One region of the Micromonospora sp. WMMD558 genome, then DNA from elsewhere that is predicted to be linked to it. Evidence: riboswitches for the same ligand, from Rfam matches in the RefSeq annotation. Region 1 holds a riboswitch; each other region holds the start of a gene.
The links. A riboswitch is a leader RNA that binds a small molecule or an ion and turns the genes downstream of it on or off. The one in region 1 is predicted to bind cobalamin.

Region 1 (7,143 bases):
CACTATCCCCGGCTGGACGAGATCACCGTACCGACCGTCGTCGTGGTGGGCTCGGCGGACCGATCGACGCCCCCGAGCCACTCGCACCGGCTCGCCGCCGGGGTGCCCGGAGCGCGGCTGGTGACCGTGACGCCGGACACATGCTGAACTGGGAGGCGCCGGACGTTCTCGTGGAGACCATCGCGTCACTCCAGCCGTGACACCCGCGCGGCCGAGCGGTCGACGACCGAGGGCGCCGGGACGGTCAGAAGTCGTCCGGCGTGCGCATCCGCTCGCGCACCCAACCGCCGGCCGGCTTGAGCCGGCCCGTACCGCTGAACTGCCCGCTGCCGCACGTGCCGCCGGTGAAGACCGCGCCGGAGCGGAAGTCGTCGGAGTAGTTCCAGCTCACCCAACTGATCTTCCTGCTCGCCAGCAGGTCGAGGTAGCGCTGGGTCATCGTGAAGTTGTTCGGACCGTCGCCGGAGGCCTCCTGGCTGCCGAACTCGGTCACGAAGATCGGGAGCCGGTCCGCCGCGCGCGCCAACGTGTCGTAGTACCGGTCGCCGTGCGAGGCGGCGTAGAAGTGGAAGACGTACATGATGTTGGTCGCGGCCACCGGGTTGGCGGCAATGGTGTCGACGCCACCACCGGTCCCGGAGACACCGAGCGACGACCAGTCGGGGGTTCCGACGAGCACCACGGCCTCCGGATCCCGCTGGCGGATGACGGGGACGACCTGGTCGGCGTAGCTCTTGACGGCGCTCCAGCTGACGCCGTTCGGCTCGTTGGCGATCTCGTAGAGGACGTTCGTCTTGTCGCGGTGGCGGTCGGCGATCTCGGCGAAGAAGGTACGGGCCCGGGACAGGTTGTGGTTCGGATCCCCGGGGGTGAGCATGTGCCAGTCGACGATCGCGTAGAGGCCGCGGGCGGTGGCCAGCTCGATGTAGTGATGGACCAGGTCGGTGAAGCGGCGCGGATCGGTCTCGTAGCCGCCCTCCTGGACGTACATCGAGATCCGCAGGACGTCCGCCCGCCACTCCTGCGCGAGGACGTCGAGGGAGGCGGGAGTGACGCAGTTGGCGTACCACTGGAGGCCGTGCGTGCTCATCCCCCGCAGTTGGATCGGCTTGCCGTTCCGGTTGCACAGTTGCCGTCCGCAGACCTGGAGCTGTCCGTTCGCCGCCACCGGCGTGCTGGCGGGAGGCGCGGTGGTCGGTGGAGGCGGGGGTGGGCTCGTCGTCGGCGGTGGGGTCGCGTCACACGGCTGGCCGTTGAGCCGGCAACCGGTGGGGCTGCCGGACCCGTTGCCGAGAAGGCCGAACGTCACCGAAGTGCCGGGAGTGAGCGTGCCGTTCCAGGACCGGTTGGTGAAGCTGTAGTGCTGCCCGTCCCGGGTCATCAACGCGTCCCAGTACGAGCCCACGCTGGTACCCGCCGGCAGGTCGAACTCGACGCGCCAGGAGTCGAGGGTGCTGCCGCCCCGGTTGGTGATGGTGTACCGGCCCTCCCAACCAGATCCCCAGTCGGAGGTCTTGACGAAGGTCGCGGTCGGCGTGGCCGCCGCGGCCGCGGTGGCGCCGACGGCCACGGGGACCGCCGCCATGACCGCGACGACGCCCGCCAGGACGAGATTCCTGACGTTCAGCTTCACAGGTCCTCCGGTGGAGACGTCGCCCGAACGGCTCGCGCGGCCGGCATCGGGACGGCGCCGCGGCGCATCGCAATCGAACTATAAACATACTTAAATGTTCTGGCAACGGGCGGTCGAGGCCCACCGGCGGTCCGTGATGGCGGGCGAGCGCCAGCAGGGCCACGCGCAACTGCGGTAAGGAACGCGGAGAGCCGCTCCCCCACCGTGTCACCGGCCGGCGTCCCGGGGAGCAACGACGAGCCGCGATATCCCGGGCGGCCGTAGCGTCAGTTCCCGGCTCGGCCGGAAGCGTCGACGGTCGACACGGGGGTGCCGAGTTCGACGGTACGGGAGACGGTGCAGAGCCGGTCGTGCGACTGCTGCAGCGACCGGGGCAGCGCCGCACGCGCCTTGTCGCCGTCTTCGTCCATCGGGAATTCCACGGTGAACTCGACCGTGAGGTTCCGCATCCGGTTCCCTCCGGTCTCGTCCCGGACCTTGTCGCCGCTGACCTTGACGGTGAACCGGGTCGGCTCGGCGCGGCGGCTGGTGATGTGGTCCACGTCGATCGCGGTGCAACCGCCGATGGCCGCCAGAAGCAGCTCCACCGGTGTGAAGCTGGCGTCCTCACCCGCGCCCATCGGCAGCGATCCGCCGCGGACGTTCCGCGCGACGTACTGCCCGACGCTGGTGCGCTCGATCTCGACGGAGCGGAAGGTGTCCTCACTCATGACCGGGACGCTACCCAACCGGGCCGGTGGCCGCCGGGAGAGGTGGATGATCGGGTGAGACGAAGCTGACACGCCGACGCGACATCTAGTGTTGCTTGCTCGACGGTGTCGGCATATATGGTGTTCCCCGCAGCTGGTTCGGCCGTTCCCGCAGGGGCGGTCGAGGCAAGAGGGAACCCGGTGCGAGTCCGGGACTGCCCCGCAGCGGTGAGTGGGAACGACCGCCGTCATCGAGCACTGGGCCTGATCGGGCCTGGGAAGCGACGGCCAGTAGGCGACCGGCGACCCCGGTCAGGCCCGCGAGTCCGAAGACCTGCCAGCGCGCCGTGCGCCTGTGCGCGCGGCGGTCGGAGGTCGCGCGGGACGACCGACGCCAGCAGCCGGGCCTGCCGTCCGTCGGGTCCGCTGGCGTTCTCCCGCGTCCGAGGGCCATCGGAGACAGCGCGAGGAGAGGTCATGACGGTCGTACAGGAGAGGCTCGCGTCCGGCGCGGGCGCACCGGAGCCGCGCCGGCAGGTGATGCAGGTCCGCAAACGCAACGGCGACGCCGAGCCGGTGGACGTCAACAAGATCGTCAAGGCGGTCGAGCGGTGGGTGGCCGACCTGGACGAGGTGGACCCGATGCGGGTCGCCACGAAGACGATCAGTGGTCTCTACGACGGGGCGACGACCGCGGAGCTGGACAAGTTGTCGATCCAGACGGCGGCGGAACTGATCGGCGAGGAGCCGCAGTACTCGAAACTGGCGGCGCGGTTGCTGGCCGCGTACGTGGACAAGGAGGTCCGCGGGCAGGGTGTGGCGAGCTTCAGCCAGTCCATCCGGTACGCCCACGGGCTGGGCCTGATCGGTGACGACACCGCCGCGTTCGTGGCCCGCAACGCCCGCAAGCTCGACGACGCCGTGGACCCTGTCGGTGACCTGCGGTTCGAGTATTTCGGGCTGCGCACCGTCGCCGACCGCTACCTGTTGCGCCACCCCGAGTCGCGGCTGGTGGTGGAGACGCCGCAGTACTGGCTGCTACGGGTGGCCTGCGGGCTGTCCGGGACGCCGGGCGAGGCGATCCGCTTCTACCGGCTGATGTCGTCGCTGGCGTACCTGCCGAGTTCACCCACGTTGTTCAACTCGGGCACCCGGCACACGCAGATGTCGTCCTGCTTCCTGGTCGACTCGCCACGGGACGAGCTGGACTCGATCTACGAGCGGTACCACCAGGTGGCGAAGCTGTCGAAGTTCTCCGGCGGCATCGGCATCGCCTGGTCGCGGGTACGCGGCCGGGGCGCGCTGATCCGCGGCACGAACGGCAGGTCGAACGGCATCGTGCCGTTCCTCAAGACCCTCGACGCCGGCGTCGCGGCGGTCAACCAGGGCGGCCGTCGCAAGGGGGCGGCCTGCGTCTACCTGGAGCCGTGGCACCCGGACATCGAGGAGTTCCTGGAGCTGCGGGACAACACCGGGGAGGAGTCCCGGCGTACGCACAACCTGAACCTCGCCAACTGGATCCCGGACGAGTTTATGCGCCGGGTGGAGGCGGACGGCGACTGGTCGCTGATCGACCCCTCCGACGCGCCGGAGCTGCCCGACCTGTATGGCGAGGAGTTCGACGCCGCCTACCGGATCGCCGAGAAGAAGGCGGTCCGGACGGTCAAGGCCCGAGACCTGTACGGGCGGATGATGCGGACGCTGGCGCAGACCGGCAACGGGTGGATGACGTTCAAGGACCCGTCGAACCGGCTGTCCAACCAGACCGGCGTACCGGGCAACACCATCCACCTGTCCAACCTGTGCACCGAGATCCTCGAGGTGAACAGCGACACCGAGACCGCGGTGTGCAACCTCGGCTCGGTCAACCTCGGCGCGCACGTCACCGGGGACGGGGTCGACTGGGAGAAGCTGCGCTCGACCGTACGCACCGCGGTGGTCTTCCTCGACCGGGTGATCGACATCAACTACTACCCGGCCGACCAGGCCGCGGCATCGAACCCGCGCTGGCGGCCAGTCGGGCTCGGCCTGATGGGCCTGCAGGACGCGTTGTTCACCCTGCGCCTGCCGTTCGACTCGGCCGAGGCGAAGGAGCTGTCCACCCGGGTGCAGGAGGAGATCTTCCTGACCGCCCTGGAGACGTCGGCCGGCCTGGCGGAGCGGTTCGGCCCGCATCCCGCGTACGCCGAGACCCGCGCCGCCCGCGGTGAGCTGCACCCTGACCTGTGGGGTGTCGAACCCGCCCAGACCGAGCGGTGGGCGGCGCTGCGTTCGGCGATCGCCGCGCACGGCCTGCGCAACTCGCTGCTGGTCGCGATCGCGCCGACCGCCACGATCGCCTCGATCGCCGGCTGCTACGAGTGCATCGAGCCGCAGGTGTCCAACCTGTTCAAACGCGAGACCATGTCCGGTGAGTTCCTCCAGGTCAACACGTACCTGGTCCGCGAGCTGAAGGCGCGGGGACGGTGGACGCCGGAGATCCGCGACCAGATCAAGCGCGCCGAGGGATCGGTGCAGGGGATCACCGATCTGCCCACCGACGTGCGGAAACTGTTCCGCACCGCCTGGGAACTCCCCCAGCGGGCACTCATCGACCTCGCCGCCGCCCGCGCACCGTACGTCGACCAGTCGCAGTCGCTGAACCTGTTCATGGGGGCGCCGACCATCGGCAAGCTGTCGTCGATGTACCTGTACGCCTGGAAGTCCGGGCTGAAGACCACCTACTACCTGCGTTCGCGTCCCGCGACGCGGATCCAGCAGGCCACCGTCGCCGTCGCGCCCACGGCGGTCGCGCCTCCGGTCGTCGCCGCCGACGCCGAGGCGCTGGCCTGCTCCCTGGAGAACCCCGAGAGCTGCGAGGCCTGCCAGTGACCACGACGTCCGAACCCCGTACCGACACCCGGCACATGCTGCTCGACCCCGGCATGGATCTGACCCTGCGCCCGATGCGCTACCCGCACTTCTTCGACCGGTTCAAGGACGCGATCAGGAACACCTGGACCGTCGAGGAGGTCGACCTGCACTCCGACCTCGCCGATCTGGCCCGGCTCTCCCCCGCCGAGCAGCACCTGGTGTCCCGCCTGGTCGCGTTCTTCGCCACCGGCGACACGATCGTCGCCAACAATCTCGTGCTCAACCTCTACCAGCACGTCAACTCCCCCGAGGGCCGGCTCTACCTGTCCCGGCAGCTGTTCGAGGAAGCCGTGCACGTCCAGTTCTACCTGAACCTGCTCGACACGTACGTCCCCGACGAGAAGGAACGCTTCGCGGCGTTCGCCGCGATCGAGAACATCCCGTCCATCCGACGCAAGGCCGAGTTCTGCTTCCGCTGGATCGACTCCGTCTTCGAGCTCCGCGAGCTGAAGAGCCGCGAGGACCGCAGGGCGTTCCTGCTCAACCTGATCTGCTTCGCCGCGTGCATCGAGGGCCTATTCTTCTACGGCGCGTTCGCGTACGTCTACTACCTGCGCTCCCGGGGCCTGCTCAACGGCCTCGCCTCCGGCACCAACTGGGTGTTCCGCGACGAGTCGATGCACATGGCGTTCGCCTTCGACGTGGTGGACACCGTACGGCGTGAGGAGCCGGACTTGTTCGACGACGAGTTGGTCCAGCGGGTCCGGGAGATGCTGGCCGAGGCGGTCGAGTGCGAGGTCCAGTTCGCCGAGGACCTGCTCGAACAGGGCGTCTCCGGGCTCTCCCTGGGCGACATGCGGCTGTACCTGCAGCACGTCGCCGACCGCCGGCTCGCCCAGCTCGGCATTGCACCGCTCTACGGCTCGACGAACCCCTTCGCGTTCATGGAACTGCAGGACGTACAGGAACTGTCGAACTTCTTCGAGCGGCGCGTGTCGGCGTACCAGGTGGGCGTCACCGGAAGCGTCACCTTCGACGACGACTTCTGAGCAACGGCCGGGGGGTGAACGGCTGCACCGCGAACCTGACTGAGGCCGTGCTCACCTCGACGGTAGCTGATCCGGATCTCCGTTGATCTTGCGCGTCTGATCCGTCACCGCTGCCAGGAGAGCGGTCAGTGCGGGAGCCGGCGGGGTGTCTCGGGTGACGACGACCAGGCGGCGCCGGAGGGTGGCTTCGGCAACGTCACGGATCGCCAGAGCGGGATCGCCGGTCGGTAGGGTCAACGCCGGCATCAACGCGACGGCTGCTGCGACGCGGACGAGTTCGAGTTGCACGTCGGCGTCGCTGGCGCGGTGTCGCAGGTCGGGCTCGTACCCGCCGAGGGACCGGCAGGTCCCGACCACCATGGCGTGGTGGCCGGTCCCCTCGGCGGAGGCGGCCCAGACGTCGGATCGCAGCGCCGCGACCGACACGGGTCCTCCCGTTGTGGCGAGTGGATGCGCTGCCGGTAACACGACCTTCAGCGGTTCCTCGTGCAGGAGCGCGAAGCGTAGCCCTGCCGGCCGGGGCCGGGGGTGGCCGTCGTACTCGTCGCCGATCATCAGGTCGACCGCGCCCAGCCGCAGGCCGGGTAGCGCCTGTTCGAGTTCGAGTTCGAAGATCTCCGCGCGCACCTGCGGGTGGTCGGCCGTCATGCGGGCCACAGCGGGCACCAGCAGACGGCGAGCCGCCGATTGCAGGCCGCCGGCTCGCACCGCGCCCCGGATGTCGCCGCCCAGGGCCGCCAGGTCCGCCTCCGCCGCCTCCGCCGCCGACAGCAGCACGCGCGCATGCTGGGCCAGCAGTCGCCCGGCGTCGGTGAGCCGGACGCCGCGCCCGGCCTTCTCGAACAGCCGGGCACCGGTCTCCCTCTCCAGGAGGGTCAGTTGCTGGGAGACCGTCGACGGGCTGTAGCCCAGAGCGGCG
Region 2 (7,143 bases), 380 kb from region 1:
GGCGTGGGCGACGGCGGTGCGGGCGGTGACGATGTCGGCGCGCATGCCGTCCACGTCGAACGCGGCACACACCTCGGCGATCTGGCGCAGCGCCGCGTCGCTCAGCACCACCCGGTCGAGCCGGGCACGGGCGTCGGCCACCCGGCGGGCGACCGCGGCGTCCGCGTCGGCCCAGCGGGCGGCGAAGCCGGCGGGGTCGGCGTCCGCGGCGAGCCGGCGGCGGACCACCTCCACCCGGACGGCCGGGTCACGGCTGGCGGCCACCTCCACGGTGAGCCCGAACCGGTCCAGCAGCTGGGGTCGCAGCTCCCCCTCCTCCGGGTTCATCGTCCCGACGAGGAGGAAACGGGCGGCGTGGCTGACCGAGACGCCCTCCCGCTCGACGTGGCAACGGCCCATCGCGGCCGCGTCCAGCAGCAGGTCGACCAGATGGTCGTGGAGCAGGTTGACCTCGTCGACGTAGAGCACACCCCGGTGGGCGGCGGCGAGCAGGCCCGGCTCGTACGCGCGTACCCCCTCGGCGAGCGCCTTCTCCAGGTCGAGCGACCCGACGACCCGGTCCTCGGCGGCCCCGACCGGCAACTCGACCAGCGCGGCCGGGCGGTGCTCGGCGACCGGCTCGGCGGGGTGCGGCCCGTCCGGGCAGCCGGGGTCGGGCGCGGCCGGGTCGCAGGCGAAGCGGCAGCCCACCACCCGGTCGACCGGGGGCAGCAGCGCGGCCAGGGCGCGCACGGCGGTGGACTTGGCGGTGCCCTTCTCACCCCGGACGAGCACCCCGCCGATGGCCGGGCTGACCGCGTTGAGCAGCAGGGCGAGCCGCATGTCGTCCATGCCGAGGACCGCGGAGAACGGATAGGTGGTCACCGCGCCGCCCTCCGTTCGCGACTGCGGGGCTCGCAGGCCCGGCTCACTCCTCGCGCTCACCGCTGGTCCTCCAGGTCGCCCTCGCTGGCCAGGTACGTCTCGCGGAGCCGGTCCAGGGTGCCCGGATCGGGCTCGGCCCACAGGCCCCGGTCGGCGGCCTCCAGCAGCCGCTCGGTGATGCCGCGCAGCGCCCACGGGTTCGACGTCTCCAGGAACGCGCGGGTCTCGTCGTCGAACAGGTACGCCTCGGCGAGGCGCTCGTACATCCAGTCGTCCACGACGCCGGCGGTGGCGTCGTAGCCGAACAGGTAGTCCACGGTGGCCGCCAGCTCGAACGCGCCCTTGTAGCCGTGGCGGCGCATCGCGGCGATCCAGCGCGGGTTGACCACCCGGGCGCGGAACACCCGCCGGGTCTCCTCGCCGAGCGTGCGGGTACGGACGTCGTGCGGCATCGCCGAGTCCCCGACGTACGCGGCCGGAGCGGCGCCGGTGAGGTGGCGGACCATCGCCACCATCCCGCCGTGGTACTGGAAGTAGTCGTCGGAGTCGACGATGTCGTGCTCGCGGGTGTCCTGGTTCTTCACGGCGACGGTGATGCGGGCGAAGGAGCGTTCCATGTCGGCGCGCGCCTCCCGCCCGTCGAGTCCGCGCCCGTACGCGTAGCCGCCCCAGACGGCGTACACCTCGGCAAGGTCGGCGTCGCTGCGCCAGTTCCGGGCGTCGATGAGCGGCAGCAGCCCGGCCCCGTACGCCCCCGGCTTCGACCCGAAGATGCGCGCGGTGGCCCGGCGCTCGTCGCCGTGCTCGGCGACGTCGGCGTCCACGTGGGCCTTGACGAAGTTGTCGGCGGCGGGCTCCGCCAGCGCCGCGACCTGCCGGACCGCGTCGTCGATGAGCGCCACGACGTGCGGGAACGCGTCGCGGAAGAAGCCGGAGATGCGGACGGTGACGTCGACGCGGGGCCGGCCCAGCTCGGCGAGGGGCACCACCTCGACGCCGGTGACCCGGCGGGACCGGTCGTCCCACAGCGGCCGGCAGCCGAGCAGCGCCAGCACCTCGGCGATGTCGTCGCCCTGCGTGCGCATCGCGCTGGTGCCCCACACGGTGAGGCCGACCGACCGCGGGTACGCGCCGGTGTCGGCGAGGTGCCGGGCGAGCAGCGAGTCGGCCAGGGCCACACCCACGTCCCAGGCGTTGCGGCTTGGGATGGCCTTCGGGTCGACGGAGTAGAAGTTGCGCCCGGTGGGCAGCACGTTGACCAGGCCGCGGGTGGGCGAGCCGGACGGGCCGGGCGGTACGAAGCCACCTCCGAGCGCGCCCAGCACCCGGTCGATCTCGTCGGTGGTGCGGTCCAGCCGGGGCACCAGTTCGGTGGCGGCGAAACGCAGCACGGCGGCGGCGTCCGGGACCGGCCGGCCGGTGACCTCCTCGACGACGGCATCGGCCTTGCCGGCGTCCCAGCCGAGCGTCTCCATGCCGACCACGAGCCGGCGGGCCAGGCCTTCGACGAGGTCGACGGCGTCGGCGGCGGTGACGGCCGGCCCGTCGACCGCCTCGGTGAGCGCCGCGGGCAGCGCCACCCGCTCGCCCGGCGACGCGAGCAGCGCCTGCTCGTCCAGGCCGTAACCGGCGGCGAGCGCCTGGCGCAGGCCGGGCAGGGCGCGGGCGCCGCCCCAGACCTGCGGGGCGCGCAGCACGGCGAGCACCAGGTTGACCCGCGCCTCGCCGGTCGGCGCGGCGGCCAGCACGTGCAGGCCGTCGCGGATCTGCACGTCCTTGACCTCGCACAGGTACCCGTCGAGGTGCAGCACGAAGTCGTCGAAGTCGTCGGCGGCCGGCATGTCGGCCTGGTGCAGGTCGTGGTGCAGCTCGGCGGCCCGCACCAGGTCCCAGATCTGCCCCTGCACCACCGGCACCTTGGCCGGGTCGAGGGCCTGCACGGTCGCGTACTCGTCGAGGAGCTGTTCCAGCTTCGCGAGGTCCCCGTACGTCTCGGCGCGGGCCATCGGCGGCACCAGGTGGTCGACGACGACGGCGTGGGCGCGGCGCTTGGCCTGCGTACCCTCCCCGGGGTCGTTGACGATGAACGGGTAGACCAGGGGCAGGTCGCCGAGCACGGCGTCCGGGGCGCAGTCGGCGGCCAGCCCGAGGCCCTTGCCGGGCAGCCATTCCAGGGTGCCGTGCTTGCCCAGGTGCACCACGGCGTCGGCGCCGAAGCCGCCGTCCGCGACCGGCGCCGACAGCCAGCGGTACGCGGCCAGGTAGTGGTGGCTCGGCGGCAGGTCCGGGTCGTGGTAGATGGCGACCGGGTTCTCGCCGAAGCCGCGGGGCGGCTGGATCAGCAGCGCCACGTTGCCGAAGCGCAGCCCGGCGAGCACGATGTCGCCGCCGTCGGTGTACAGCTCACCGGGCGGCTCACCCCAGTGCTCCCGCATCGCCTCCCGCAGCTCCGCCGGCACCTCCGCGAACCAGCGCCGGTACGTCTCCCCCGGCACCCGCGCCGACGCGGCGGCGAGCTGCTCCGGGGTGAGCCACTCCACGTCGTGGCCGCCCGCGGCGATGAGGGCGTGGATGAGCGTGTCCCCGTCGTCGGGGACCGGCGCGTCGCCCAGGTGGTATCCGGCGTCGGCGAGGGCGGTGAGCAACCGCACCGCGCTGGCCGGGGTGTCCAGGCCGACGGCGTTGCCGACCCGCGAGTGCTTCGTCGGGTACGAGCTGAGCACCACCGCGAGCCGCTTGTCGGCGTTCGGCACGTGCCGCAGCCGGGCGTGCCGCACGGCGATGCCGGCGACCCGGGCGGCCCGCTCCGGGTCCGGCTCGTACACCGACAGCCCGTCGGCGTCGATCCGTTTGAACGAGAACGGCACGGTGACGATCCGCCCGTCGAACTCGGGGATGGCCACCTGCATGGCCGCGTCCAGCGGGGACAGTCCGGCGTCGCTGCCGGCCCACTGCGCGCGGGTGCTGGTGAGGCAGAGCGCCTGGATCACCGGTACGTCGAGGGCGGCGAGCGCGCCCACGTCCCAGGCGTCCTCGTCGCCGCCGCCGGAGGCGTCGGCGGCGACCGCGCCACCGGCGGCGAGGACCGTGACCAGCAGCGCGTCGCAGCGGGCGAACAGTCCCAGCGGTCCGGCGCCGGCGGTCAGCCCGCGCAGCGAGCCGCAGAAGATCGGCAGGGCGTTGCCGCCGGCCGCCTCGACGGCGTCGGCGAGGGTGTCGACGAACGCGGTGTTGCCGGCCAGGGCGTGCGCCCGGTAGAAGACGATCCCGATGGTCGGCCGGTCCGGGTGGGCCGGCCGGTCGCCGTGGATCCCGTACGCCGGTGTGGGCGCGGGCGGGGCGAAGCCCTCGCCGGTGAGCAGCACCGTGTCGGACAGGAACCGGGCCAGCTGCGCCAGGTTCTCCGGACCGCCTTCCACCAGGTAGGACAGGGCCTCGGTGGCCACTCCGGACGGCACCGTGGAGACCGCCATCAGGTCCGCGTCCGGCACGCTCTCGCCGCCCAGCACGACCGTCGGCACGCCGGAGGCGAGCACCGCGGCCAGGCCGTCCGGCCACGCCGCCCGGCCGCCGAGCAGGCGTACGACGGCCAGGTCGGCGCCGTCGACCAGCGCCGGTACGGCGTCGGCCGCGACCCGGGCCGGGTTGGCCAGGCGGTAGTCGGCGCCGCTCGCGCGGGCGGCGAGCAGGTCGGTGTCGGCGGTGGACAGCAGCAGGATGGGCACGAGGGGGCTCCGGAGAGTGACGCCCGCCCCCCGGGGTGAGGCCGGTCGGGCTGGGGGCGAGGGATGGCTGCTCGGTCAGCGGATGCGGTGGGCCGGCGCGCGGCGCGACGGTGCGCCGGGGCCGGCGGCGAGCGGGCTCGTCAGGCGCGTGGTCGGCGCCGACCGGCCCGGCCGGTCAGGGCGAAGCGACCGGCCGGGCCGGTCGGGGCGACGCGTGCGGAGCGGCTGGGCGTCCGGGCGGGGCGGCGGCGGGCGCGTCGGCACGCGCGGAACGGATACGACGATCGTCGTCGATGGCGGGGACGCTGCGCGTCATCGGGTCCTCCTCGGGTGTCCACGCCCTGGGGTGCACCGACGGCCGAAGTATCCTGGCTCCCGGATCGACGCTCACCCCCGGCCTTCCAACCGCGCACGCGCGGCCGTGACTCGCGAGGGGGGATCGCTCCCCGGTGACAGTGGCGGGACCGCGCCGGAATCGCACCGGCTTCCTTCACTGCCGTCCGGCCGCGAATGCTGCCACACCTCCGACGGCCGGTCAACGCGGCCCACACGTGCCCGACGGTCCAGCTAGGATCGGTGTGATGGCGGACACCGACGGGGCGGCGAGCCCCGCCATCGAGTTCCATCACGTCGCCGGTCGGGTGTGGGCGACCCCTTTCGACCCGGATCCGGCCTGGGTCCGGCCCTCCGTCGCACTGGTCGCGGACGAGCGCGGCAGCGTGCTGGTCGACGCGGGCCAGAGCCCGGCGCACGCCGCCGAGATCCAGGTGGCGCTGCGGGCCGCCGGGCTCCCGGAGCCACGCTGGCTGGTCTACACCCACCACCACTGGGACCACGTGTGGGGCGCCTGCGCCTGGCCCGGCGTGGAGATCGTCGGCCACGTCACCGGCGCCGACCTGCTGCGCGCCGAGGCGGCCCGCCCGTGGAGCACCCGCTACCTGCGGGAGCAGGTCCGCGCCAACCCGCGGCTCGGGCCGAGCTTCCGGGCCCGGGCGCTCGCCGTGGACTGCTGGGACGACTTCGCGGTCCGGCCGCCCACGCGGACGTTCACCGACGGGCTGGACCTGCCCACCGGCGTCCTGGTCCGGCACGTCGGCGGCCACCACGCCCCCGACTCGACCGTGGTGGTCGACCCGGCCTCGGGCGTGCTGCTCCTCGGCGACAGCTGGTACCCGCCGCCGCTGCACCTGCGCTCGCCCGACGACGGGCCGGACCTGGCCCTGGTCCGCCGCCTGCTCACCGACGACGTCGGCTGGTACGTCTCCAGCCACAGCCCGACGATGACCCTCGACGAAGCGCGCGCCGCCGTCGCGGGGTGAGCGCCGGCGGGGCCGGCAGGACAGGCCCTAGCGGGCACGGCGCTCCGGGTGGGCCCGGTTCCAGGCCCGCATGCGCTCCGGGTACCCGGTCTTCGCGGCCTCGTACAACGGCAGGGCGAGCCGGTTCGCGAGGGCCGCCGCCACCCGGGGCGACCCGGTCCGGCGACGGATCCACTCACCGTCGTGGGCGATCGCCACCACCGTCGTGTTCGTCGCGGTCGTCTCCGGTTCCAGGTAGAACTCCACCCCGGTCCGGCTGGCCACGAACGCCTCCAGCGCCGCCAGATCCTCGCGGGTGGCCTCCCGGTCGAGCTTCGTCGCCGGTCCCTCGGACCCCCGGGTACGCGACCGCCGGCTGAACCAGCCCATGTGCGGCTCCCTCCCTCGGCGAACCTCCAGTTCAGCACGGTTTTCTGGCAGTCTCCTGCGAGCCCGGTGTGAGCCCCCTGGGCTAGGGCCTGGGCTAGGCTCGCGCGGATGCGCGAAGCGACCATGGACGCGGCACGGGACAACGCCGCCTGGTGCGACCTGGTGTGCCGCACCCACGGCCTGACCGGGGTGACCGACGCGGACGCCTGGTCGGTGCCGCGCCGCTCGCCGACCTGGTACCCGGACGCGGTCACCCTCCGCCCCGGGGTCGACGCCGCGACGCTGCTCGGCCGCATCGACGCCGGCCCGGGCGCGTCGGTCAAGGACAGCTTCGCCGATCTCGACCTCGCCCGGTTCGGCTTCCGGGTCCTGTTCGACGCGCACTGGATCCACCGACCGGCCGCCGCCGTCCACCGCCCGCCCGCCGCGCCGACGGCCGGCGCCGCCTCCGCTCCGCGGGTTCCCGCGGCACGGCCGGGCTCGCCGCTGACCCGGGTCACCACACCCGGGGGATTGGCCGGGTGGGCGGAGGCGCACGGCGGCGGGCCGCTGTTCCGCCCCGCCCTGCTCGGTGACCCGCGGGTCACCGTCCTGGCCCGCGTCGACGCGGGCGTGGTCGCCGGCGGCGCGGTCCTGCACCACGGTGGACGGGCGGTGGGCGTCTCCAACGTCTTCGCCCGCGCCGTCCCGCCGGAGGAGGTCTGGGCGGGCCTGCCGGGCAGCGCCGCACTGGTCGGCTACGAGTCGGGCGACGACCTGGCCGTCGCGCGATCGGTCGGCTTCCGCCCGGCGGGCCCACTGCGGGTCTGGCTGCGCGACTGACGCCGGCCCGGGCCGGGTCCGGCCGCACGACCGGGCCCGGCGCT
Region 3 (7,143 bases), 130 kb from region 1:
CTGGTGGCGCTCTTCTTCGTCAGCGGCGCCGACGCCGCGTCGGTCGTGATGGGCACCCTCTCGTCCCGCGGCACCATCGAGCCGAAGAGTTGGTTGGTCGCCCTGTGGGGCGTCCTCACCGGGCTGGTGGCCGCGGTGCTGCTGCTCGCCGGCGGGCTGTCCGCCCTGCAGTCGCTGACCATCCTCGCCGCACTGCCGTTCCTGTTCGTGATGGTCGGCATGGTCGCCGGGCTGCTGCGCGAACTGCGCCGCGAACCGGCCGCCGCGACGATGGCCCCGGAGATCCGCGCCTTGGCCGCCGCAATCGTGCCGCCGGCGACCACAGAACCCACCAACGGTTCGCAGCCGGGTCACCGCATCCCCGGGGTCGAGGTCTAGTTAGTTTCCAGTTTCCCGGGTCAGTCGTTAGCCGGTGGGCAGTCGTCAGTCGCTCTGGAACGGTGAGGTGGTCGGGTCGTGAGCCTCTTGCGCAGGAAATCGGTCGAGCAGTCGATCCGGGACACCGAGCAGCCGGAGCACCAGCTCCGCAAGGAGCTGTCGGCACTGGACCTCACCGTCTTCGGCGTCGGCGTGATCATCGGTACGGGCATCTTCGTGCTCACCGGCGTGGCCGCCAACCGGTCCGCCGGACCGGCGGTGGCGCTGTCGTTCGTCCTGGCCGGTGTCGCCTGCGCGCTGGCGGCGCTGTGCTACGCGGAGTTCGCGTCCACGGTCCCGGTCGCGGGCAGCGCCTACACCTACTCGTACGCGGCGCTCGGCGAACTGGTCGCGTGGATCATCGGCTGGGACCTCATCCTCGAGTTCGTGCTGGCCGGAGCCGTGGTGGCGGTGGGCTGGTCGCAGTACCTCGCGGTGCTCCTGGAGACGCTCGGGGTGACGCTGCCCGCCGCCGTCACCGGCGGCGAGGGCGGCGTGTTCAACCTGCCCGCCACGCTCATCGTGCTGCTCCTCACCGCGGTCCTGGTCGCCGGCATCAAGATCTCGTCCCGGGTGAACGCCGTGGTGGTCGCCATCAAGGTGGCGGTGGTGCTCTTCGTGATCGCCGCCGGGCTGTTCTTCCTGAAGGGCGACAACTACGTGCCGTTCGTCCCGCCGGCCCAGCCGGCGGCGGGCGGAACCGGCGCCGAGGCAACCCTGCTGGAGGCCATCTTCGGGCAGGCGCCGGCCAACTTCGGCGTCAGCGGCATCTTCGCCGCGGCGGCACTCGTGTTCTTCGCGTTCATCGGCTTCGACATCGTGGCCACCGCGGCGGAGGAGACCCGGGTGCCGCAGCGTGACCTGCCCCGCGGAATCCTCGGTTCGCTGGCGATCTGCACCGCGCTCTACGTCGCCGTCTCGCTGGTGGTGGTGGGCATGCAGAACTACGCCGAGCTGGACACGGCGGCACCGCTGGCCGCGGCGTTCCAGGCGGTCGGCCAGCCCTTCTTCGCCAACCTGATCACCTTGGGCGCTCTCGCCGGACTGACCACCGTGGTCATGATCCTTATGCTGGGTCAGAGCCGGGTCGCGTTCGCCATGAGCCGGGACGGGTTGCTGCCGCGCTGGTTGAGCCGGGTGCATCCGCGCTACGGCACCCCGCACCGCATCACCGTCATCGTGGGCCTCCTGGTGGCCGTGCTCGCCGGGTTCGTCCCGCTGGAGGAACTCGCCGAGCTGGTCAACATCGGCACCCTGTTCGCGTTCGTTCTCGTCGCCGCGGCGGTCATCCTGCTGCGCCGTACCCGCCCGGACCTGCCGCGCGGCTTCCGCGTGCCCTGGGGGCCGGTGATACCGGTCCTCGCGATCGTCGCCTGCGTCGTGCTGATGCTGTTCCTCACCGTGGAGACCTGGCTGCGCTTCGTCGCCTGGATGGTCCTGGGACTGTTCGTCTACTTCCTGTACAGCCGCCGCAACAGCCGGCTCGCCCGCGGTGCGCAGGACGGCCCGCCGATGCCCGGCCGGCCGGACCTCGACACGGGGTTCGGCTCCGCGTCACCCCCGCCGCGGTAGGCCGGCCGCGGCCATCGACACCGCACGACCGCGCATTCCCGGACCTTCACCGACCGTGCTGTGATGGTGACTCTCCCTGGATCGGAAGGGTGTGCCGCACATGGATGATCTGAAGGTCGTGTCGCAGGAGGAGTGGCTGGCCGTCCGCACGGAGCTGCTCGACCGGGAGAAGCACCTCACCCGGCTGCGGGACGAGGTGACCGCGCTGCGTCGCCGGATGCCGGCCGTCGTCGTCGAGAAGGACTACCGGTTCGCGGGACCGGACGGGCCGGTACGGCTCCGCGACATGTTCGAGGGACGACGGCAGCTCGTCGTCTACCACTTCATGTTCGACCCGAGCTGGAGCGAGGGGTGCACGAGCTGCTCGTTCCTGGTCGACAACCTGGGCCACCTCGCGCACCTGCACGCCGGTGACACCACGTTCGTCGCCGTCTCCCGCGCGCCGCTGTCGTCCATCGCTCCGTTCAAGGACCGCATGGGCTGGACCTTCCCCTGGTACTCGTCCCACGGCAGCGACTTCAACTACGACTTCCACGTCACCCTCGACGAGGCGGTGGCGCCGGTGGCGTACAACTACAAGGACCGCGCGACCCTGGAGCGGGAGGGGCTGGCGCACCACCTGCACGGCGAGGCGCACGGGCTGAGCGTCTTCGTCGCCGACGCGGACGACCGGGTCCTGCACACCTACTCGACGTACGGCCGCGGTCTCGACGCGGTGCTCACCACCTACCACTACCTGGACCTGACGCCGCTGGGCCGGCAGCGGTACGTCAACGAGTTCCCCCACCACGACCGGTACGAGGGGGTCACCGCGAACGCCGGGCACTGCCACTGACGGCACGCCGGCCCCGGCCCGGCCAACCGGCCGGGCCGGGGCCGCCGGCCCGGGCGGGCGTCGCGGAGTGCGCACATCACGAGATGACGGTCGCGCCGCCCCGGTGTGACGATCCGGGGGTCGTTCGCCTACCGCGATCAGGAGGCCACCGCCATGAGTACCGGCTTGTCGATCGTGCTGTTCCCCGTCGCCCTGGGCATCGTCATGCTCGGTCTCGGGCTCACCCTCACCGTGGACGACTTCCGTCGCGTCGTGACCTACCCCCGGGCCGTCCTCGTCTCCCTGGTCTGCCAGATGCTGGTCCTGCCGGTCATCTGCCTGGGCCTGGTGGTCGCCGCCGGCCTGCGCGCGGAGCTGGCGGTCGGGATGATGCTGCTCGCCGCCTCGCCCGGCGGCAGCACGGCCAGCCTCTACAGTCACCTGTTCAAGGGCAACGTCGCGCTCAACGTCACCCTGACCGCCGTCAACTCGGTGCTCGCGCTGTTCACCCTGCCCCTGATCGTCAACCTGTCCGTGGCCGCGTTCATCGGCTCGGACAGCTCGATCGGCCTCCAGTTCGACAAGGTCTTCCAGGTGTTCGCGCTGGTCCTCATCCCGATCTCGATCGGGATGGCCGTCCGCCGGCACCGTCCCGACTTCGCCGCGCGCATGCAGCGCCCCGTGAAGATTCTCTCCATCGTGGTCCTCGTCGTGGTGCTCACCGGCGCGGTGATCGGCATCAAGGACGAGCTCGCCGCCGCCGTCGGCGCCGTCGGCCTCGTCGCCCTGCTGTTCAACCTGGTCAGCCTGGCCATCGGGTACGCGGCGCCGCGCCTGTCCGGCGTCGGGCACCGGGAAGCCGTCGCGTCCTCGTTCGAGATCGGCATCCACAACGCGACCCTGGCCATCACGATCGCGCTGAGCCCGGCCCTGCTCGGCAACAACGACATCGCCATGCCGCCGGCCATCTACGGCACCGTGATGTTCTTCACCGCCGCCGTCTTCGGATTCGTCGCCGCCCGCCGTCCCCACGCCGACGCCACCCACCGGCAACGAACCACGGCGGCGTGACCGCAGCCGGCAACCGGTCCCGCCGCCTCGCGGTGGAGCCGGCCGGCACGGTACGTCCCGGCGGCGCCCACCCAGGGCAGGATGGACGTGTGCACATCGAGCCGGTCGACTGCGCGCCCGAGCAGGCGTTTCCGCGAGCGATCCTGCGGCAGCGCTGGGACGATCTCACCTTCCTGCACTGGGCGGTCGCACCGGATCTGGTGGCGCCCCTGCTGCCGCCCGGCACCCGACCGGACATGATGGACGGTTCGACCTACGTCGGTCTGATCGGCTTCCGCATGGTGGGGCTGGGCCTGGGCCGAGGGCCGGGGGTGCCGTACTTCGGCACCTTCTGGGAGACCAACGTGCGGCTGTACTCGGTCGACGACACCGGCCGGCGTGCCGTGGTGTTCCGCTCGCTCGACGCGTCCCGGTTGGTTCCGGTGCTGGTCGCCCGGGCGACACTGCGGCTGCCGTACCTCTGGTCGGCGATGCGCCTGGACCGCGATGGTGACCGTCTCACGTACCGGCTCCGGCGCCGCTGGCCCGGTCCGGCCGGCACGACGAGCCGGATGGCGGTCCGGGTGGGCGAGCGGGTCGTCGACCCGACCCCGCTGGAGCACTTCGTCACCGCCCGGTGGGGTCTGCACACCCGGGCGTGGGGCCGCACCCTGCACCTGCCGAACTGGCACCCCCGCTGGCCGTTGCACCGGGCCGAGCTGCTGCATCTGGACGACGAGCTGGTCACCGCCGCCGGGCTTCCGCCGCCGACGGCGCATCCGGTCAGCGTGCTCTACTCGCCGGGTGTCCCGGTCCGGTTCGGCCCACCGGTCGGCCTGCGGAGCTGACCGTCACGGCCCCGCCGGGTCGGCGCCGGCCGTCGGCTCCGCGTGGGCGAGGAGAGCGGCCAGCTCGGCGGGGGAGTGGGGTCGGGCCCTCGGCGGTCGGCGAGGCCACAGTTGACATTGTGGCGTCGCCGACCGTAGCGTCCGGGGCGACGATGTGTGCGGAAGCCGGTGCAATTCCGGCACGGTCGCGCCACTGTGACCGCGTCCACCCGGTAGGCAAGGGGTGACGCGGAAGTCAGACCCGCCACCGTCACTGGAACCCGTTGTGGGACGCGTGATCCCGAGGAGGTTGCCCGTGTCCAGCCCGTCTTCCGCCCTGCCCCGCCCGGTCACCCCGCCCGTCGCCATTCCGTGGCGTGAGCTGCAGCCGTGGCTGCTCTTCGGCACGGTGCTGGCCCTCGTGCTGCTCTACTTCGTCGGCACCGAGCAGGGTGTCTTCCAGGTGGTCAGCGGTGCGAACGTGCACGAGTTCGTGCACGACGGCCGTCACCTGCTCGGCTTCCCCTGCCACTGACGGGCGGGTCCGAAACCATGCTGTCACCCCGCGCCCTGCTCGTCCGCGGCATGCTCGCCGGCCTCGCCGCCGGACTCCTGGCATTCGTGTTCGCCTACTTCGTCGGTGAAGGTCCGATCGACCAGGCGATCGCATTCGAGGAGGCCAACGCCGCACCGGAGCCGGCCGTGGCCGGCGAGCCGGAGGGCATCAGCCGGACGGTGCAGAGCACCGTCGGCCTGCTCACCGCGTCGCTCATCTACGCCGTCGCCCTCGGCGGGATCTTCGCGATGGTGTTCGCCGCCGCCTACGGGCGGATCGGTCGGTTCGGCCCGCGGGCGACCGCGGTGCTGGTCGCGCTCACCGGGTTCGTGGTGGTCGCGCTGGTGCCGTGGCTCAAGTACCCGGCCAACCCGCCGGCGACCGGCGACCCCGACACCATCGGTCGACGCACCTCGCTGTTCTTCCTGATGATGGTGATCGCGCTCGCCGGGGTGGCGCTCGGCGGATACCTCGGCCGAGCGCAGGTCGCCCGGCTCGGCACCTGGAACGCGGGCCTCGTCGGAGCCGGCGCGTTCGTCCTGGTCGTCGGGCTCGCGCTGGCGCTGCTGCCCTCGATCGAGGAGGTCCCGGAAGGCTTCTCGCCGATCCTGCTCTGGAACTTCCGGCTGGCGTCGCTGGGCACCCAACTCGTCGTGTGGACGACGCTCGGTCTGGTCTTCGGCCTGATGGCCGAGCGGGGCGCACGCCTGTCGCGGCAGCCGGTGCCCGTGGCCGCCGGCCGGTAGGTGGCAGCGCCGCCGCGACCGCCGTCCGAACCACGCGACGCCCGGCAGGCGCTGGCGGCGGCCTCCGTGCTGGGCCCCTTCTTCGCCTGGTCCCCGTGGTCCGACCGGGCGGGCTGGCGGCCACTGACCGAGCTGCTCGACGGCGACGTCCTCGCCGAGCGGGTGGACGCGGCGGCCACCACGCTGCGTACGCGGTGCGATCTGCCGGCGGACGCCGTACCGGTGCGCGTCGTCGCGTCGGTCACCTTCCTGGGCCTGGCGGCGCGGCTGGTGTCCCCGCCGCTCGGGGCGGCTGTCGTGGGTGGTGCCCTGCCGCTCGCGGGCTCGGAAGACCTCTGGTGGCGTCCACCCACAGCCGGGCCCTGGCCGCTCGCGCACGGCCCGCTCGACGTGCTGCCCACCGGTGACCTGGACGATCGTTCGGTCTCGGCGGCGCTGGTCGAGACCGCGGCGCAGGGCCCGGTGCGGCTGCTGCTGGACGCATTCCGAGCCCGGTTCCGACTGTCACCGCAGGTCCTGTGGGGCAACGTCGCCTCCGCCCTGGCGGGCGCTGCCGGGGTGCTCGCCGATGCCGCGCCGGCGCACGCCGAGCGGGCCGGCGCGGTCCTGGCGGGGGCGCTGGAGCTGCCGCCGCTTGCCGGCACCGGCACCCTGGTCCGGCCGGATCCGAACCGGGTCCGGTGGTTCCTGGTGCGGCGAAACTGCTGCCTCTACTACCGCATTCCGGGCGGCGGAACGTGCGGTGACTGCGTGTTGACGTCCCCGGCTCAGCGGTGGCGGCACTGGCGGTCGGTACTGGCCGGGCCGGCGAAGCCGCCGGCGTGAGCCGCTGAGGCTCACCGGCGGCCCGGTCAGGACCGGGACGGTCGGGCGGCCCACTCGGCGGCCACCCGGTGCGGGTCGCCGGTCCGGAACTCCGGCGGCTCGTGCAGCAGGAAGTCCCGGTGGCTGATGTTCCAGGCGTACGCCCCGGCCATGGCGAAGACCAGCACGTCCCCCACACCGATCGGCCCCGCCGTGGTCGACCGGGACAGGACGTCCCTGGGGGTGCAGAGCTGCCCGACCACGGTGACCGGCCCGCCGTCGGTGCGGGCACCGTCGGCGTCCCGCCGACGGTGCACCGTGAACGGTTGCGGATGCCCCTTCGCCGCGGGCGTGCGC
Region 4 (7,143 bases), 1.9 Mb from region 1:
GAACTCTTCGTCGACGCACTGACACCGGACCAGCTCCGCGCGGCGGGCGAGATCGCCGCGGCGCTCCGCGTACACCTGGACCCGCAGCGCAAGGAGTGATCACCAGGAGGACGTCTCGCGTCAGGTGACCCGCCCCGAACCGGGATGCGCAGGGCTGACCACCGACAGTTCCAGCGGGGCGGGCAGCGGCGCCACACCCGGCCCGCCGCAGTCGATCCAGTCGACGATGTCGTCGACCACCACATCGTCGATGACCAGGCCGAACCAGACCGGCCGGGCGCCGGCACGGCGCGCCGCCGGGGCGGGATAAACGACGATCAGGTTGGCTTGTGCGCACAGGTCGAGGCAGGTACTGACCCGGACGCGGTGCGGTGCCCGCAACGTGTCGCGTAGCCGCCGCAACTGCGCGTCGTGGTCGACCGAAGGGAGCTTGCCGGTGTTGCCGCAGCAGCAGTCCCGGCACACCGTCACCAAGCAGCCCTGCTCCTCCGTCACGCGCTGCTCCTCGCTGGTCTTCCGTCGACCGGGCACCCCGCTCGGAGATGGTCGTCGGCGATCCGGCGGGCAAGTGTCGTATCGACGTGCGGGTACCAGATGTCGTCCGGGTGCACGACGACGAGAGGGCCGAGATCGCAGGGAAAGAGGCAGCCGGTCGCGGTGACCAGCACGTCGTCGTCGCCCAGGTCGTACGCGTCGAGTCGGCGGGTGAGGGCGTCGGCGACCTCGTTGGCGCCGTAGGCGGTGCAGCGGGGCCCGCGGCAGACCAGGACGTGGTGGCGGTGCCGGGGCACGGTCGACCAGGCGGCGCTGCGGAAGGGGCCGGGCGTTCCCGTCAGCGGCTGGTGCGGGCCGGCGATCGCCTCGGCGACCGCGGTGACCAGCGCGGGCTGCAGGGCCAGGGGCGCGGTGACCGACACCGGCGGCGGCTGATCGTGCCCGGCCGTCCAGTGGGCGTGGGCACGGCGGATCCACGTGTCGAGATATCGGTCGGGCGGCAGGTGTGTCGGCACCAGGACGATGTCGCTGGCGCCATCGGTGACGGCGGCGTCGAGCGCGTCGTGCAGTGACGGCCTGGCTCCGTCGAGGAAGCACGCCGACACGGGGGCGCCGAGCGCCGGGCGGAGGTCGGCGGCGAGGCGGTGCACGGTGTCGTGGCCCGCGGTGTGGGTGACGGCGCGGGCGACCAGCAGGACGTGGCGGGTCATGACGCGGGCGGGTGGTAGGTGATCACGGGCCGCCCGGTGGTCGGGTGCGGCGCGACGTCGGCGTGGACGCCGTACACGTCGGCGAGCAGGTGCGGGGTGAGGACCTCGGCGGGCGGACCGGCGGCGACGACCCGCCCGGCGGCCAGGACGACCACGGTGTCGCAGAACATGGCGGCGAGGTTGAGGTCGTGCAGCGCGGCGAGGGTGGTGATGCCGGCGCGACGGACGAGGTGCAGCAGGTGCAGTTGGTGGCCGATGTCGAGGTGGTTCGTAGGTTCGTCGAGCAGCAGCAGGCGTGGTTGTTGGGCCAGGGCGCGAGCCAGCTGCGCCCGCTGCCGTTCCCCACCGGAGAGGGTGTGCCACCGGCGGTCGGCGTACCCGTCGAGGTCGACGCGGGCCAGCGCGTCGGCGGCGGCGGCGCGGTCGGCGGCGCTGTCGGACCACCGGGAGCGGCGGTGCGGGGTACGGCCCAGCAGCACGACCTCGATGACGGTCAGGTCGAGGTCGGTGTCGGCGTGCTGGGCGAGCAGCGCGGCCCGGCGAGCGAGGGTGGTCCGGGGCAGGGTGGCGACGTCGTCGCCGTCGATCGTCACCTGCCCGGCGTGGGGTGTGGCGAGGCGGGCGGCGACGCGCAGCAGGGTCGTCTTGCCGCAGCCGTTGGGGCCGAGCAGCCCGACGAGGCTGCCCGCCGGAACCGCGCAGGTGACGTCGTGGAGGATCCGTCGGGCGACGACCGCCCAGGAGACGCCGGTGACGCTGAGCATCAGCCGCGTACCTCCCGTCCGCGCAGGAGCACCACGAAGGCGGGTACGCCGAGCAGCGCGGTCAGCACGCCCACCGGCAGTTCCCGGGGTTCGAACAGGGTCCGCGCGGCGGTGTCCACCCAGACCAGGAAGATCGCGCCGGCGAGGACGACGGCCGGCAGGAGCCGCCGGTGGTCGGCGCCGGTGAGGAACCGCACGGCGTGCGGCAGGATCAACCCGACGAAGCCGACCGCGCCGCTGACGGCGACCAGCGCCGCGGTCAGCAGCGCGGTGGCGACGAGCAGCAGCCAGCGCACCCGGGTGACCGCGACGCCGAGGGTCGCCGCGGCGTCCTCGCCGAAGGCGAAGGCGTTGAGCGCGCGGGCGTGGGCCGCCAGCAGGACGAGCACGACGGCCAGGACCGGTACGGCCCACGCCACGGCGGTCCAGTCGACGCGGGCCAGCGAGCCGGAGAGCCAGAACGTGAGGCTCTGGGTGGCGTGCGGGTCGGCGACCCACGTGACCACGAACGAGGTGGCGGCCGCGCAGAGCTGTGCGACGGCCACCCCGGCCAGCACCACCCTGGTCGGGGCGAGCGCGGCCCGCCGGCCGGACACCGCGACCACGACGGCGAACGCCGCGAGCGCACCGGCGAACGCGCCCCCGGTGAGGGCGGCGACCCCGCCGCCGAGGCCGACGACGAGGACCGCCACCGCGCCGAGGGACGCCCCGGAGGAGACCCCGAGCAGGTACGGATCAGCCAGGGGATTGCGGGTGACGGTCTGCATCACCGCGCCGGCCGCGGCCAGTCCTGCCCCGACCGCGGCGGCGCCGAGCACCCGCGGTAGGCGTAGCCGCCAGACGATGTGCTCGCGCAGCAGCGGGACGTCGGCGTCGACGATACCCAGGCGGTCGGCCACCACCGCCCACACCGTCGACACCGAGATGTCGGCCGGCCCGACGGTGACGGCGGCACCGATCGACCCCACCAGGCCCGCGAGCAGCAGGACCAGCAGCGTCCCGGTGCCGAACCGGTACCGGACGGCAGCGGCGGCTGCTGCCGGCCCGGCATCCCGGCCGGTTCCGACGGGGTGGCCGGTCTCGGCGGTGCGCGCCGCCATGGGGCTCAGCGGTCCGCTCCGGGAAGCTGTACCACTCCCTCGGCGAGCGTCTCGATCCCCTGCACCACGCGCACGCCGGCCGAGGTCGACGAGAACGGGATGACGACGAACCGCTGTCCGGCCACCGCGGGCAGGTTCTTCAGCGTGGGGTGCTGGGTCAGGAACGCCTTCTTCGCGGCGGCGGCGTCCCAGCTCGCGTCGACCAGCACGATCACATCGGGGTTCCGCTCGATGGCCGTCTCCCAGCTGGTGTCGGCCCAGCTTCCGGCGAGGTCACCGAAGGTGTTGCGCACCCCCGCCGCTGACATGATCATGTTGGGGCTGCCGCAGCAGGCACCCACGCTCGGCGCGTCCGTGCCGGCGTCCCACCACAGCACGGACACCTGGCCCGCGCCGTCGAGCCGGGCGGCGGCCGCGGTGATCCGGGCCCGTTGGTCGGCGATGAGCTTCTCGGCCCGCTCCGGCACGCCGAAGACGGCGGCGACGTCCCGGATCTCGGCGAAGACGTCGTCGACGGTCAGCGTGGCCGGTCGGTGCTGCTTCGGACAGCCCGCCGGGGACAGGTAGGTACCGATGCCGAGTCCCGCGAGCGCGGCGCGGTCGCCGACGCCCTCGTCTCCGAAGGCACTGTGGAACGAGGCGTAGACGAAGTCCGGCTCCGCGTCGAGCAGCGCCTCCTTCGACGGGTACTTCTCCGACAGCACCGGAATCGAGGCGTACGTGGCGGCGTGCTCGGGCAGGATCGCGTCGTCCAGGTACGCCGTGCCCGCCAACCGGTCGCCCAGACCGAGCGCCAGCATGATCTCGGTGGCGGGCTGGTTGAGGGTGACCGCCCGCTTCGGCGGCGCGGCGACGGCGACCGGGGTGCCGCAGTTGGTCACCGTGACCGGCGCGGCCGACGCCCCGGCCGTGGGCGTGTCGTCCGTGGCGCAACCGCCGAGCAGGACGAGCAGGATGGACAGTGGCGCGGCAACGCGCCGGGACAGGGTGGGCCGCATCGCGCGCACGCGCATCGGGACCGCCTTCCAGCACCTCGTGGACGGGTCATCGCTGTGCCGTGGCCGGTCTCCTGGCTGACGGGAGGTACGTCCGTGGCCGGCCTTCCCAGGCGCGTGGCGCCCAGTGACCTCGCAAGCGACGAGGGCCGCGGACTTCCCGATCACAGTGGCGAGGGCCGCGCCGGCATCGCACCGGCTTCCCGAACACCACGGCAGCGTCACCCTAGCCTGTCGGCCGTCGCCTCGTCACGGTGACGAACGCCATCTCCGATCGTCGGGTGGAGACGTCCCGCGGACGCAGGCCGATCAGGGCCTCATCCCGTGCGTCGTGCGTCGGCAGGAAGGCCACGGGCGGTAGGCGTCACCGTCGACGACGGCTTCTGACCAGTGGTCGGCGGTGGGCGGCCGGATCGTCGGCCAGCACTGCGGTGAGACGCTCACAGACGCAGTCGGCCGGGCTCGCGTCGGCGAGGATCTCCTCGATCCGCGCCAGACGGGCCCGCGCCTCCCGCAACTCGTGCTCCAGCCGGGTCGCCCGGGCGGCGCGGGCGCCGACCTGGCGGCGGGAGGCGTCCAAGCGGTCGAAGTCCTCCGGCCGTACCGCCACCCAGTCGGCGCCGTCCACCACCACCGCGACCCTGTCGATCTTCTGGCCCATCCGTCACCTTCTCGTCGCGCGCGGACATCCCGCTGCCGCGACGGCGCGCCGTCCCGCAGGACGGACGCGCCGGCCACAATCGCTCATCGCCCCATACGATAGACAACGGTGCTGGTTCGCCGTGTCCACAATGCGCACGGCGTCGTAAGAGGGAACCCGGTGCGAGCCCGGGACTGCCCCGCAGCGGTGAGTGGGAACGACCGCCGTCATCAAGCACTGGACCGCGAGGTCTGGGAAGCGACGGCCAGTAGGCGACCGTACCGGTCACGCCCGCGAGTCCGAAGACCTGCCCGCACCGCGCACGCCACCCGGCGTGTGCCGCCGACGGTCTCTCGGGACGGCCGGGGCGGAAGCCGGTACGTCGCCGTACCCCTTCCCTCCCTGCCCTCCCGCACGGCCTCGGGCACTTCGAGGGAAGGATCCCATGAGTACCGCATTCGGTCAGAGCACCGTGCTCGGTTACCCGCGTATTGGCGGCAACCGTGAGCTGAAGAAGGCCGTCGAGGCCTACTGGGCGGGCAGAATCGACGCCGAGGATTTGGCGAAGACCGCTGCCGCACTGCGGGTGGAGGTTTGGCGTACGCTGCGTGACGCGCGCCTGGACGCGATCCCGTCCAACACGTTCTCCTACTACGACCACCTGCTCGACACCGCCGTCGCCGTCGGGGCGATCCCGCACCGGTTCGCCCGGCTCGGCCTGTCCGACCTGGACACCTACTTCGCCATGGCCCGCGGCGCCGACACCGAGCCAGCGCTGGAGCTCACCAAGTGGTTCGACACGAACTACCACTACCTGGTCCCGGAGGTCGGCCCCGAGACGGTCTTCGCCGCGAATCCCGCCAAGGCGTTGAACGAGTACCGGGAGGCGCGCGACCTGGGTGTCCTGACCCGCCCGGTGCTGGTCGGGCCGGCCACCTTCCTCCTGCTGGCCAAGCCGACCGAGCCGGGCGGCGAACCGTTCGACCGGTTGACCGATCTGGTCGACGTGTACGCCGATCTTCTGCGTTCCCTCGCCGCCGCCGGTGTGCAGTGGGTGCAGCTGGACGAACCCGGCTACGTCGCCGACCGGAGCGCCGCCAAGATCGAGGCGCTGCGGGAGGCCTACACCCGGCTGTGCGCGGTGGAACAACGGCCGGCGATCTTCGTCGCCACCTACTTCGGTGATCTGGGGGACGCCCTGCCGGCCCTGCTCGACACACCTGTCGAAGCGGTCGGTCTGGACCTGGTCGCCGGGCCCGGCAACCTGCAGCGGCTCGCCGGTGCGGGTCCGCTGCACGGCAAGACGATCGTCGCCGGTCTCGTCGACGGCCGCAACATCTGGCGTACGGATCTGCGCGCGGCGGTCGCCTTCGGCGCCGTCGTCACCGGGCTCGCCGACCACGTTGCGGTGTCCTCGTCGTGCTCGCTCCTGCACGTGCCGGTGGACCTGTCCGCCGAGACCGCGCTCGACCCGGCGCTACGCCAGCGGCTGGCCTTCGCCCGGCAGAAGGTCGACGAGGTCGTCCTGCTGAGTCGTGCCCTGCGCAACGGCACCACGTCCCTGCCCGAGCGGCTACCGCCCACTCCGGCGACGTGGCGCAACGAAGCCGTACGCGGCCGGCTCGCCGCGCTGCGTTCCACGGACCGGCAGCGTGGCGCCTACCCGGAGCGTGCGGCGGCGCAGCAGGCCCGGCTGAGCCTGCCGCCCCTGCCGACCACGACCATCGGCTCGTTCCCGCAGACCGGCGAGCTGCGCAAGGCTCGCGCCGAGCACCGCGCCGGCCGCCTCGACGACGCCGCCTACACCGAGCGGATGCGCGCCGAGGTGGAGCACGTCATCCGGTTCCAGGAGCGGCTGGGCCTGGACGTGCTCGTGCACGGCGAGCCGGAACGCAACGACATGGTCCAGTACTTCGGCGAGCAGCTGGACGGGTTCGCCGCCACCGAGCACGGTTGGGTGCAGTCCTACGGCTCCCGCTGCGTCCGTCCGCCCATCATCTACGGCGACGTGGCCCGCAGGGCATCGATGACAGTCAGCTGGTCGACCTACGCGCAGTCGCTGACCGACCGGCCGGTCAAGGGCATGCTCACCGGCCCGGTGACGATTCTGGCCTGGTCGTTCGTCCGCACCGACCAGCCGCTCGCCGACACCGCCGACCAGGTGGCACTCGCCCTGCGCGACGAATGCCGCGACCTCGAGGCGGCCGGCATCCGGGTGATCCAGGTCGACGAGCCGGCGCTGCGCGAGACGCTGCCCCTGCGCGGATCCGACCAGAAGGCGTACCTGGACTGGGCGGTCGGCGCGTTCCGCCTGGCCACCTCCGGCGTCGCCGACGACACCCAGATCCACACCCACCTGTGCTACTCCGAGTTCGGCGAGGTCATCACCGCCATCGACGCCCTCGACGCCGACGTCACCAGCATCGAGGCGTCACGCTC

Region 2: linked by a shared signal. The riboswitch ahead of cobN (cobaltochelatase subunit CobN) and the one ahead of ACN26Y_RS18830 (ribonucleoside-diphosphate reductase subunit alpha) in region 1 are both predicted to bind cobalamin.
Region 3: linked by a shared signal. The riboswitch ahead of ACN26Y_RS19365 (CbtB domain-containing protein) and the one ahead of ACN26Y_RS18830 (ribonucleoside-diphosphate reductase subunit alpha) in region 1 are both predicted to bind cobalamin.
Region 4: linked by a shared signal. The riboswitch ahead of ACN26Y_RS27635 (ABC transporter substrate-binding protein) and the one ahead of ACN26Y_RS18830 (ribonucleoside-diphosphate reductase subunit alpha) in region 1 are both predicted to bind cobalamin.

What each region holds. Positions count from the first base shown of each region.
Region 1 covers NZ_CP186061.1:3,922,846-3,929,988, reverse strand. Annotated here, with positions in the region: gene ACN26Y_RS18845 (hypothetical protein) at 1-147, shown strand, start outside; gene ACN26Y_RS18840 (cellulase family glycosylhydrolase) at 245-1,633, opposite strand; gene ACN26Y_RS18835 (OsmC family protein) at 1,900-2,343, opposite strand; cobalamin riboswitch at 2,461-2,679, shown strand; gene ACN26Y_RS18830 (ribonucleoside-diphosphate reductase subunit alpha) at 2,800-5,193, shown strand; gene ACN26Y_RS18825 (ribonucleotide-diphosphate reductase subunit beta) at 5,229-6,224, shown strand; gene ACN26Y_RS18820 (LysR family transcriptional regulator) at 6,276-7,143, opposite strand, start outside.
Region 2 covers NZ_CP186061.1:4,307,631-4,314,773, reverse strand. Annotated here, with positions in the region: gene ACN26Y_RS20560 (VWA domain-containing protein) at 1-924, opposite strand, end outside; partial or broken gene cobN (cobaltochelatase subunit CobN) at 921-4,595, opposite strand; cobalamin riboswitch at 4,951-5,080, opposite strand; gene ACN26Y_RS20550 (MBL fold metallo-hydrolase) at 5,171-5,908, shown strand; gene ACN26Y_RS20545 (hypothetical protein) at 5,936-6,277, opposite strand; gene ACN26Y_RS20540 (hypothetical protein) at 6,386-7,099, shown strand.
Region 3 covers NZ_CP186061.1:4,050,401-4,057,543, forward strand. Annotated here, with positions in the region: gene ACN26Y_RS19340 (BCCT family transporter) at 1-378, shown strand, start outside; gene ACN26Y_RS19345 (amino acid permease) at 457-1,989, shown strand; gene ACN26Y_RS19350 (DUF899 domain-containing protein) at 2,090-2,824, shown strand; gene ACN26Y_RS19355 (bile acid:sodium symporter family protein) at 2,978-3,874, shown strand; gene ACN26Y_RS19360 (YqjF family protein) at 3,964-4,701, shown strand; cobalamin riboswitch at 4,805-4,964, shown strand; gene ACN26Y_RS19365 (CbtB domain-containing protein) at 4,997-5,215, shown strand; gene ACN26Y_RS19370 (CbtA family protein) at 5,233-5,982, shown strand; gene ACN26Y_RS19375 ((2Fe-2S)-binding protein) at 6,049-6,807, shown strand; gene ACN26Y_RS19380 (alanine racemase) at 6,834-7,143, opposite strand, start outside.
Region 4 covers NZ_CP186061.1:5,827,804-5,834,946, forward strand. Annotated here, with positions in the region: gene ACN26Y_RS27610 (MarR family winged helix-turn-helix transcriptional regulator) at 1-99, shown strand, start outside; gene ACN26Y_RS27615 (hypothetical protein) at 121-471, opposite strand; gene ACN26Y_RS27620 ((2Fe-2S) ferredoxin domain-containing protein) at 492-1,205, opposite strand; gene ACN26Y_RS27625 (ABC transporter ATP-binding protein) at 1,202-1,969, opposite strand; gene ACN26Y_RS27630 (iron chelate uptake ABC transporter family permease subunit) at 1,969-3,069, opposite strand; gene ACN26Y_RS27635 (ABC transporter substrate-binding protein) at 3,075-4,082, opposite strand; cobalamin riboswitch at 4,112-4,294, opposite strand; gene ACN26Y_RS27640 (hypothetical protein) at 4,429-4,725, opposite strand; cobalamin riboswitch at 4,821-5,033, shown strand; gene metE (5-methyltetrahydropteroyltriglutamate--homocysteine S-methyltransferase) at 5,150-7,143, shown strand, end outside.